2 regions of the Pantoea sp. y20 genome follow, and region 2 is predicted to be linked to the other one. Evidence: predicted binding sites of a transcription regulator. Region 2 holds the regulator's gene; the other holds the start of a gene.

What was found. The regulator LexA, encoded in region 2, represses DNA repair genes until DNA is damaged. The targets are predictions, from matches to a motif close to TNCTGTATGTACATACAGNA.
Positions count from the first base shown of each region.
Region 1: umuD (translesion error-prone DNA polymerase V autoproteolytic subunit) is a predicted target of LexA. The motif match lies at 3,295-3,314, and genes of this name have one in related genera.

Region 1 is NZ_CM142816.1:1,789,063-1,794,290, reverse strand. It holds gene ACYAC5_RS08435 (hypothetical protein) at 1-616, shown strand, start outside; gene ACYAC5_RS08430 (hypothetical protein) at 577-972, shown strand; gene ACYAC5_RS08425 (biofilm development regulator YmgB/AriR family protein) at 1,007-1,273, opposite strand; gene ACYAC5_RS08420 (hypothetical protein) at 1,336-1,626, opposite strand; gene ycgZ (regulatory protein YcgZ) at 1,747-1,992, opposite strand; gene ACYAC5_RS08410 (hypothetical protein) at 2,206-2,484, opposite strand; gene ACYAC5_RS08405 (GNAT family N-acetyltransferase) at 2,681-3,193, shown strand; gene umuD (translesion error-prone DNA polymerase V autoproteolytic subunit) at 3,334-3,756, shown strand; gene umuC (translesion error-prone DNA polymerase V subunit UmuC) at 3,756-5,018, shown strand; gene ACYAC5_RS08390 (HigA family addiction module antitoxin) at 5,179-5,228, opposite strand, start outside.
Region 2 is NZ_CM142816.1:374,799-380,026, reverse strand. It holds gene zur (zinc uptake transcriptional repressor Zur) at 68-586, shown strand; gene ACYAC5_RS01710 (CsbD family protein) at 662-874, opposite strand; gene dinF (MATE family efflux transporter DinF) at 1,039-2,361, opposite strand; gene lexA (transcriptional repressor LexA) at 2,498-3,112, opposite strand; gene ACYAC5_RS01695 (diacylglycerol kinase) at 3,218-3,586, opposite strand; gene plsB (glycerol-3-phosphate 1-O-acyltransferase PlsB) at 3,714-5,228, shown strand, end outside.

The DNA.
Region 1 (5,228 bases), 1.4 Mb from region 2:
GGGCGTGAATAATGCGTTTGCGCTGACCTCGGCGGAGAATGTGCACTGGAACGTCGATTTCATGACGTGGAGCTTTTTAGGCATTCAGGCCCCGGTGGTGCTGATGCTGGCCTTTGCCATCCTGTTCTGTATGTATCGCTCCAACTGGGCGGTCAGCGCCCGGCTCAACGCCGGTGGACGCAAGGAGTTGTATCAACGCCTTTCCCGCTCCAACGGCATTGAACAGTTGCTATTGCAATGTATGGAAGAAGGCGAGCTGGCGTGGGTCACACTGAAATCGCGCCGTATCTATATCGGCATGATTCACGCGGCGACCTTTGAATATCCAAACACTGCCAACATTGTGTTGATCCCGATGCTGAGCGGCTATCGTGATTCACGCACGCTCAATCTGGCGATCGAGCATAATTACAGTCTGTGGTACCACAATCACAACATTGATTTCTCGTCCGCACCTAAAAGTGCCCTTGAGTTTCGTAAAGTGATTATGGTGCATCAAATAGAGAGTTTGTCGCTGTTTGATCCGGCCAGCGCCAGCGCATTAGCGATGGATAAGCAAAGCGGTAATAAACGCAAGTGGATGCGAAAATCCGCGCCCAAACGCGACTATCCCTGAATTTACTATTCAAAGATGCTGGCTTAATCGTGCAATTGCTTTATGTTGCACGGAGCCAGCAACATTCCATAATAAGTCAAAATAATAAGGGCATCATGATGGACTTTAAAAAGTTCGAGGACACTTTACAGCTGTGGGGGAATTTACACTTCACGGGAATTGAACTGCAACAGCGTGATAATAAAAGCGAAATTTACGCGACCGGCACTAATAATCATACCCAAAGCCAGCTGTATATTTGCACGCTTTCAACTGATGTCGCTTCACACGTCCAGTTAAAACAGTTTCGCACCTGGTTGCACAGAATTAATATTGGCAAAGCGAAGCGCCGATTAGCTCTCGCCAGAAAGGATTAATTCATTGTCCCCGCGCGGGGGACAGAGAGGAATATCAGGCGTCGTCAGGCGTGTAACCCACCACAATTTCCAGTGTTTTGCGCAGCACATCAGCTTCAGCATCACCTTCTGCGGTTTCCAGCGCCATAATCAAACAGAGAATAATCGATTTATTACTGACGCGCCCTTCGGTGGCCAGCACGTGGCGGATAACCCTATCCAATACGGCAGCTTCGTTTCTTAACGTACTGTCTGCATTGCGAAAATGCTCTGCCAGTTCGGTGTCAGGCAGTGCAGCGTAGAGGTTGTGATTTTCCGACATGATTCCAGTCCCGTGATTGTATCTACGCTCGAATTTACAATGCCTAAACGCGAGCCAATCAGTCAATGTTTACGATTGTTACCAGACTGTTGGTTGTTACCAAACAGCTGAAGAACGTTGTCGCTTTGCGGCTGCTCTTCGCGCAGCTTTTTTCCCGCCGAAATACTGTTGCGTACATCGGTGATGGCGGCAGTAATCGCTGCACGCTGCTCTTCGTCGTTGCTCTGCTGCTTCATCAGCATCAGCTGATTCAACAGCGCTTGCGTATTGACCGGGCCCGTACGTTGCAACAGCGCCAGCGCCGCTTCGCCAATAATTTCATCGATTATTTTCTGGTGTTCACTTCTATTCATAACGAATTTTCATAACGAATCTCTGATCGCCGCTTCGCCCCGGAGCGGGGCGAAGCCAGTGTGGGAGCGTATTCAGAGTAAAATTGTAATACTTGTACAAGTTTGACGTCTGACTGACTCTCAGCTTTCACGTTCAAATAACAAGCCAATCAGCTGATGATAGTGATGCTCTTCTTCAGCATTGGCGGCCAGTTCCAGTCTGCGCAGCAGCTTGGTGCATAGCGATTTGCGGTTGAGGTTACGGCCTTCGCGTAAGATTTCAACCACGATCTGACCCAAGGTTTCCTGCTGCGATGGCAGCGACGCTTTGCTGAAATAGTTGGCAATGGCCTCGACTGAACTCGGCGTGTATCCGTTCTGACGCATAATTGACCCCAATAAATGAAAAAGTTAGATCATTTGACCTAAGTAAAGTTGTACAGATAGCAAAAAGCTGTACAAGGAGCTTACTCAAGATGCCAGGCAGGTTTTGTTGCAAAAAGTGCTAAGAAGTGTGAATTAGGACAATTAGAAAGCTTTTATTTCCAAATCTGTGCGCTCCGCGCCGAAAGTCATCGACGCGTGAGCCGGTTGGGATGGTCAATTGTCGTCGGCATCGGCCGAAGGCATTCTGACACTGCCTTCCTGGCGACTCAATCCGCGCAATGCTGAATGGACGCGATTATCGCTGCCCGCCGGTTGACGGTGCGTGAGCAACCATTGCTGCGCCTGGGTAATACGCTGCTGCTGTTGACTGTTTTGCTCTTTTCTCGCCATGCGCGCGAGCTCTGCCAGCAGTGAGGAAACGCTGACTTCCTCACGGCGTACCAGTAATGCATAGGCCGCTTCGCCGATAATTTTAGGTTGCGAATCTGACATCTTCTACCTCCTGAGAATATGGGCTTACGCTTGCTTCTCACTCTTCATTATAGATCATCGGCATGGCGCCTTGTTAACAGACAGCTCTGGTTATCTTGGGTTTTTGTTACTAACACGTTATGGTAACTGCCCTTCGGTGGCCTCTGCTCGCACCGACGACGTGATTAATAACAAGCATTAAGCAAGGAAATCTGGCATGGAGTTCACCATACGCAAAGCCACGGCAGAGGATGCAGAGCTGCTGCACCTGCTGGGCCGCATGACCTACAGTGCGCATTTCAAACATATGTGGGTTTCCGCAGACGAACTGGATGCCTTTATCGACAAGGAATACGGTCTGGCAGAGCTCAATAGCAGCCTCGCCGCGCCCAATGAGAGCTGGCTGATCGCCGAGACCGACAAGCCGATTGGCTTCGCCAAAGTCACCTGGAACACGCCAGTGCCGGATTCCGGCATGAGCGGCGCGTTGCTCAACAAGCTCTACCTCAATCCAGAAGAAACCGGCAAAAACTACGGTCGCTGGATGTTCGAGAGCATCATCAATGAGGCGCGCGACAAGCGTGAAGGCTACCTGTGGCTGGAAGTGTTAGGCGATAACGTGCGTGCACGTAAGTTCTACGAAGCCTTTGGTATGCAGCACATCAAAGACATTCCGTTTATCACCGCTTCACAGCAGAGCACCCTGCAGATCATGGGGATGATGATTTAAGCGCAGCGGCAAGCCCTTTGGCACAAAATAAATTTCCTTTGTTGCCAACTGTTTTGCAAATCATTACGGGTTCTGGCTTGATCAAACTGCCTATTCGACATTACTGTATACATATACAGTGACGATTTGAGATCGCAGCCATGCAGTTTTATCAGCCCGCGGAAATCCGCGCTATTCTCGCCTTACCTTTGTTCATCAGCCGCGTGCCCTGCGGCTTTCCGTCCCCGGCGCAGGACTACGTTGAACAACGTATAGACCTCAACGACTTTTTAGTCGATCACCCCAGTTCAACCTATTTCATTAGAGTCAGCGGTGACTCGATGATCGACATCGGTATCAATGAGGGTGACATGCTGGTGGTGGACAGCTCGCTAAAACCCAAACACGGTGACATTGTGGTGGCTTCGCTTTCCGGCGAGTTCACCGTGAAACAGCTGATGTTACAGCCTTACCTGCATCTCAAACCGATGAATACCGCGCATGCGGTGATCGCCATTCCTGACGCCGATGAGTTCGAAGTCTTCGGCATCGTTAAACACGTGATTAAAACCATAGGCCGCTGATGTTTGCCCTGGTAGATGTGAATTCGTTTTACGCCAGCTGTGAAACGGTGTTTCGCCCGGATCTGCGCGGCAAGCCGATTGTGGTGCTGTCGAACAACGACGGCTGCATTATTTCGCTAAGCAGAGAAGCCAAGGCGCTGGGCATTAAGATGGGCGCGCCCTACTTCAAACATCGGGAAGAGTTGATGCGCCACAAAGTGGTGGTGTTCTCGTCTAACTATGCGTTGTATGGCGATATGTCGCGCCGCGTGATGGAGACGCTGGCGCTGATCTCCACGCGCGTGGATGAGTATTCCATCGACGAAGCCTTCGTTGACGTCACCGGCATCAACGCCTGCATGACATTCGAACAGTTAGGCCGCGACATTCGCGACCGTATTTATCAGGACACCCATTTGCGCGTGGGTGTCGGCATTGCGCCGACCAAAACCCTCGCAAAGCTCGCCAACTGGGCCGCCAAACGCTGGACCAAAGCTGAGAACGTGATGGATCTCTCTTTGCCCCACCGTCAGCGCGAGTTGATGAAACTGGTCAAAGTCGAAGAGGTGTGGGGCGTGGGCCGGCGCTTATCGAAAAAGCTCAACCTGATGGGCATTACCACCGCGCTGCAATTGGCTGAAACCCCGACCGCGCTGATCCGTAAACACTTTGGCGTGGTGCTGGAGCGTACGGTGCGTGAATTATGTGGCGAGTCTTGTCTGGCGTTTGAAGAGGTGATTCCCAACCGGCAAAATATCCTCTGCTCGCGCTCGTTTGGCGATCGCATTACCGAATATCAGGATATGCGCGAGGCCATCGCCAATTACGCGGCGCGTGCCGCAGAGAAGTTACGCAGTGAGCGGCAATATTGCCGTCATATCGGGACGTTTATTCGTACCAGTCCGCACGATCCGCATCATCCTTATTATGCCAATGCGGCCAGCCAAACCTTGATTACGCCCACCGCTGACAGCCGCGATATTATTCAGGCCACGCTCAACTGTTTAGATCGCATCTGGGTGCCCGGTAAGCGTTATATGAAAGGCGGCGTCATGCTGGGCGATTTCTTTAGCGATGGCGTGGCGCAGTTTGATCTGTTTGCGGAATATCAGCCGCGTCACAATAGTGACCAATTAATGGCCCTGATCGACAAGATGAATGCCCACCAGCGCGGTGCGTTATGGTTTGCCGGACAAGGCATTCAGAAACCCTGGTCGATGAAGCGCGAGATGCTGTCCCCGGCCTACACCACCCGGCTGGCGGATCTACCGGTGGCGAAGTAACCGCTTCGCGCTTGAATTACACACATATCAATACACTCTTCAGTCCCTGACACAGCGTCATCACGACCGCAGAACCGGGTTCGTCTAAAGGTGTCTGAACCGACCAAAGAAAAACCGCGCCAGCCAGCGCGGTTTTGTACAGGTAACTGGCGTGGGTGCGTTACTTCGCTGCCCTGTGCGCCTCAGAAGCGGCATTCATACCTGGATGCA
Region 2 (5,228 bases):
TAAGCAATCACAGCAGCGTAAAAATTTGTGTGATAAAATAACATCACCTGCAACCCGGAGAATGCTTATGTCAAACCTCACGCCAGAACAACTTCTTACCCAGGCTGAATCACTTTGCCTTGATCGCGGCGTGCGCCTGACCACTCAACGCGCCGAAGTGTTGCGCTTAATGGCAGAGCAGAACGGTTCGATAAGCGCTTACGATTTGCTGGATCAACTGCGTGTCAGTGAACCGCAAGCAAAACCGCCCACCATCTATCGCGCGCTGGATTTCCTGCTGGAACAGGGATTTATTCATCGCGTAGAGTCAAATAACAGTTACGTGGTTTGCCATCATTTTGATGAGCCAGCACATACTTCTGTAATGTTAGTGTGTGACGGTTGTGCGGCAGTTAGCGAAAAACATGCTCATGGCGTGGAAAAAACCATCGCTGCATTAGCGGATCAGGCGGGATTTTCTCTGCGACATACCGTGATTGAGGCACATGGCCTGTGTGAAAATTGCGCAGAGGTGGCGGCTTGTACGCACCATGAAAGCTGCGAGCATGACCATCAGCTCGAGGGTAAAAAGCGGGTAAGAAAATAGGGAGGCACATCCTTGTGCCGGGCCAATCACTACGCTAAATGATTGGCGGGTAGGAGCATCATCCGTGAAGTGAGATTACCAGCGGTAATCTTTATTGGTTGTTTCCCAATCTTTCACTTCTTTCTCGGCCTGGTCTTTACCATAGCCGTAGCGTTCCTGGATTTTACCAACCAGCTGATCGCGTTTACCTTCGATCACAGTGAAGTCGTCGTCGGTTAGCTTGCCCCACTTCTCTTTAAATTTGCCTTTGAACTGCTTCCAGTTTCCGCTCGCTTCGTCTTTGTTCATAATATTCCTCCACTACATCCTGAGTGAGATAGATATATTGCCTGCTTAGCTGGCGATATACCCAGACAACGCGCTACTCATATGCGCCGTATGAGGTAATTGTAGTAGCCGCTTCGCAGTTTGCAGGGAAATACAGATTAATCTGTAGGTTACGCTTCGCTTATTCAGGCGTTAAACCAGCTATCGCGCCGCCAGTGACCACGCCAAATGAGCCACAGCGTGAGTCCGCGTAACGCGAGGAATACCGTCACCGCCAGCCATAAACCGTGATTACCGAGCCACGGCAGCGTGAGCAGCGAGACACCGTAGCCGATCGCCGCCATCACCATGCTGTTGCGCATCTCACGCCCGCGCGTCGCGCCGATAAACATGCCGTCCAGCAGATAGCACCAGACGCCAACCAGCGGCAGAATCACTTGCCAAATCAGATAGCGGTCGGCCATCTCTCGTAGCGCTTCCAGTGACGTTAGCATCGCCACAATCTGCGGACCGGTGAATGCATAAATCAGCGCAAAGATCGCGGCGACGAAGCATGCCTGGCGACAAGCCGCATGCCAAATCAGCAATAGTCGGCTGCGATCTTTGGCCCCAACCGCTTCACCCGAACAGGCTTCAACCGCGTAGGCAAATCCATCCAGCGCGTATGCGGTGAAAGTGAGGAACATCAGCAGCACCGCATTGACTGCCACTACATCCGGCCCAATGCGTGCGCCAAGGATGGTGAGCGACGCGAAGCAGATTTGCAGCATCAAAGACCGCAGCATAATGTCGCGATTGAGGCGGAATAGCCGCGCCGCATCGCCGCGCCAGCTGCTTTTGAGTAAAGCAAAATGGATACCGCGCATCTTCAGCACCCGCGCCACCATCCACAGACCCACGCCCAGCGTGACATATTCTGCCAGCGCGGTAGCCGCCGCCGCTCCGGCGACACCCCAATGCAGTTTGAGCACGAACAGCAGATCCAGCAGGATATTCACCAGGTTGCCGATGATTAGCAGCACCATCGGTGCCCGCGCGTACTGCACGCCCAGCAGCCAGCCAAGAATCACCAAATTGGCCAAGGTTGCGGGCGCACTTAGCCAGCGAATCTCAATAAATATTTTCGCCTGTTGCTGCACTTCCGGGCTGCCACCCATTAACGCTGCCGCCAGGCTGCTGACCGGCGTTCGCAGCACCATAAACAGCGCACCAAAAACCAGCGCAATCAGTAGCGGTTGTGTTAAGGCGCGCGCCAGCGCCGTTTTGTCATTGGCGCCAAATGCCTGAGCGGTGAGTCCGGTGGTGCTCATGCGCAGGAACAGCAGGAGCATAAAGATGAAGCTGGTGGCGGTTGTGCCCACGGCGACGCCACCGAGGTAGATCGGGCTATCGAGATGACCAATAACGGCGGTATCCACTACACCCAGTAATGGGACGGTGATATTTGACAGGATCATCGGCAGCGCTAGCCGCCAGAGAGTTTTATCTGAAGAGGAAAACAGCTGCATTAGCCCATTCCGTTGTGTGCGGTAATCAGCGTAATGGCGCCAGAATGAGCCGCAGAAAGAGTCACAGAGAAGTAAAACAGCAGACTGCGGTCAGCGCAAACACGCACCGCCGCAGTTAAAGTGGATCAGAAACTGATCAGAGCCACTCGCCGTTGCGCACAATTCCGACAGCTAAACCTTCAACGGTTAGCGACTGCTCACGGGTATCCACGACAATCGGCTGAAAATCGGTGTTTTCCGGCAGCAGATGTACAATCGCACCCTGCTTTTTCCAGCGTTTCACTGTGACTTCATCATCAATGCGCGCCACGACAACCTGGCCGTTACGTACTTCCTGCGTTTTGTGTACCGCTAACAGATCGCCATCCATAATGCCGATATCTTTCATCGACATACCGCTCACGCGCAGCAGGAAATCGGCGCTCGGTTTAAAGAGGTTAGCATCCACCTGATAGTGGGCTTCGATGTGTTCTTGTGCCAGCAAAGGTTCACCGGCAGCGACGCGGCCAATCAGCGGCAGCCCTTCGCTCGGTTCTTCTTCCATCAGCAAACGAATCCCGCGCGATGCGCCGGAAACAATTTCAATTACGCCTTTACGCGCCAGCGCTTTCAGATGCTCTTCGGCAGCATTGGGCGAGCGGAAACCCAGTTGCGCAGCAATTTCCGCACGCGTTGGCGGCATGCCCGTCTGGTTAATATGGTCGCGAATCAGGTCATAGACCTGTTGCTGCCGTGCAGTTAACGCTTTCATCCCGCCCCCTGGTTGTTTATACAGTCGCTGTGAGTATATACAGGTATTCGCGAAATGAAAACCGTAACAGAGGGAAAAATCAGCGGTTTGATGAATCTGGAATCCCTATCTCAAATGCGTCCAGAGCAGCGCGATCCAGACGAACAGAGCCAGTAAGATAGTCAGCAATACGGCAGCCGATCCCATATCTTTGGCGCGGCCCGCGAGCGGATGTTGCTCCTGCCCGATGCGGTCGACCACCGCTTCGATAGCGCTATTAAGGATCTCAACGATGATAACCAGCACTACCGAGCCAATCATCAGGATGCGGGAAAGGGTATCTACATCCAGCCAGCAAGCCACGAGAATGGCCACCAGCGCGGCAATGGCTTCCTGCCGAAAAGCGGCTTCGTGCTGCCATGCGGCACGCAGGCCCTGCCAGGAATAACCGGCGGCTTTCACTATTCTTACTAAACCGGTGACGTTATTTGCCATGTCTATGGAACCCTTGAACTATTTTGACGTCAATGTGTGGGCAGTATGAGGCGGCAGAGCCACAGACCTTCGCTGCGCTTTCTGGTATGCTTGCCGCGCTTTGCTAACAAGAGGCTTAAAGTTGTCTATGTCAGGTTGGCGTAAACTCTATTACAAATTATTGAATTTACCACTCTCTATTTTGGTAAAAAGTAAGGTCATTCCGACCGATCCTATCTCTGAACATGGGATCGATCCGACACGTCCGGTGATGTATGTTTTGCCTTATGATTCAAAGGCTGACCTGCTCACACTGCGTGCTCAATGCCTGAAACATGATCTGCCCGATCCGCTGGCTCCGCTGGAGATCGATGGCACCCTGCTGCCGCGCCACGTGTTTATTCACGATGGCCCACGCGTAATTCCCTATTTCGTGGCCAATCCCGAATCGGTAAAGCTGTTCCACGATTATCTGGATTTGCACCGCAGCAACCCGCAACTCGATGTGCAAATGCTGCCGGTCGCGGTGATGTTTGGTCGTGCGCCGGGACGTGAAACCTCCGGTGAATCCACGCCGCATCTGCGCGTGCTCAATGGCGTGCAGAAGTTCTTCGCCATTTTGTGGCACGGCCGCGACAGCTTTGTTCGCTTCTCGCAAACCGTTTCGTTGCGCCAGATGGCGACCGAGCACGGCACCGATAAGTCGATTGCCCAAAAGCTGGCTCGCGTGGCGCGCATTCATTTTGCCCGCCAACGTCTGGCCGCGGTCGGCCCGCGTCTGCCTGCACGTCAGGATCTCTTCAACAAGCTGTTACAATCCAAAGCGATCGAAAAAGCAGTAGAAGATGAAGCGCGCAGCAAAAAGATTTCGCATGAGAAAGCCCAGCAGAACGCCATCGAAATGATGGAAGAAGTGGCGGCGGACTTCTCTTATGAAGCGATTAAAGTCACTGACCGCGTGATGGGCTGGCTGTGGAGCCGCCTGTATCAGGGCATCAACGTGCATGGCGGTGAGCGCGTGCGTCAGCTGGCGCAGGATGGTCATGAGATTGTCTATGTGCCCTGCCACCGTAGCCACATGGATTACCTGCTGCTCTCCTACGTGCTTTATCATCAAGGCCTGGTGCCGCCGCACATTGCTGCCGGTATTAACCTGAACTTCTGGCCAGCCGGCCCGATTTTCCGTCGTCTGGGCGCCTTCTTTATTCGTCGTACCTTTAAGGGCAACAAACTCTATTCCACCGTGTTCCGTGAATATCTTGGCGAGCTGTTTAGCCGGGGTTACTCCGTGGAATACTTTGTGGAAGGCGGACGTTCGCGTACCGGTCGTTTGCTGGATCCAAAAACCGGCACCCTATCAATGACGCTGCAGGCGATGCTGCGCGGCGGCAGTCGTCCAATCACCTTCGTGCCGATTTACATTGGCTACGAGCATGTGATGGAAGTGGGCACCTACGCCAAAGAGCTGCGGGGTGCGGCCAAAGAGAAAGAGAGTTTCCTGCAGATGGTGCGCGGTTTACGTAAGCTGCGCAATCTCGGCCAGGGCTACGTTAACTTCGGTGAACCCCTGCCGTTGATGAACTATCTGAACAAAAACGTGCCCGAATGGCGAGATGCGATTGATCCTATCGAACCGCAACGCCCAGCCTGGATGACGCCCGCC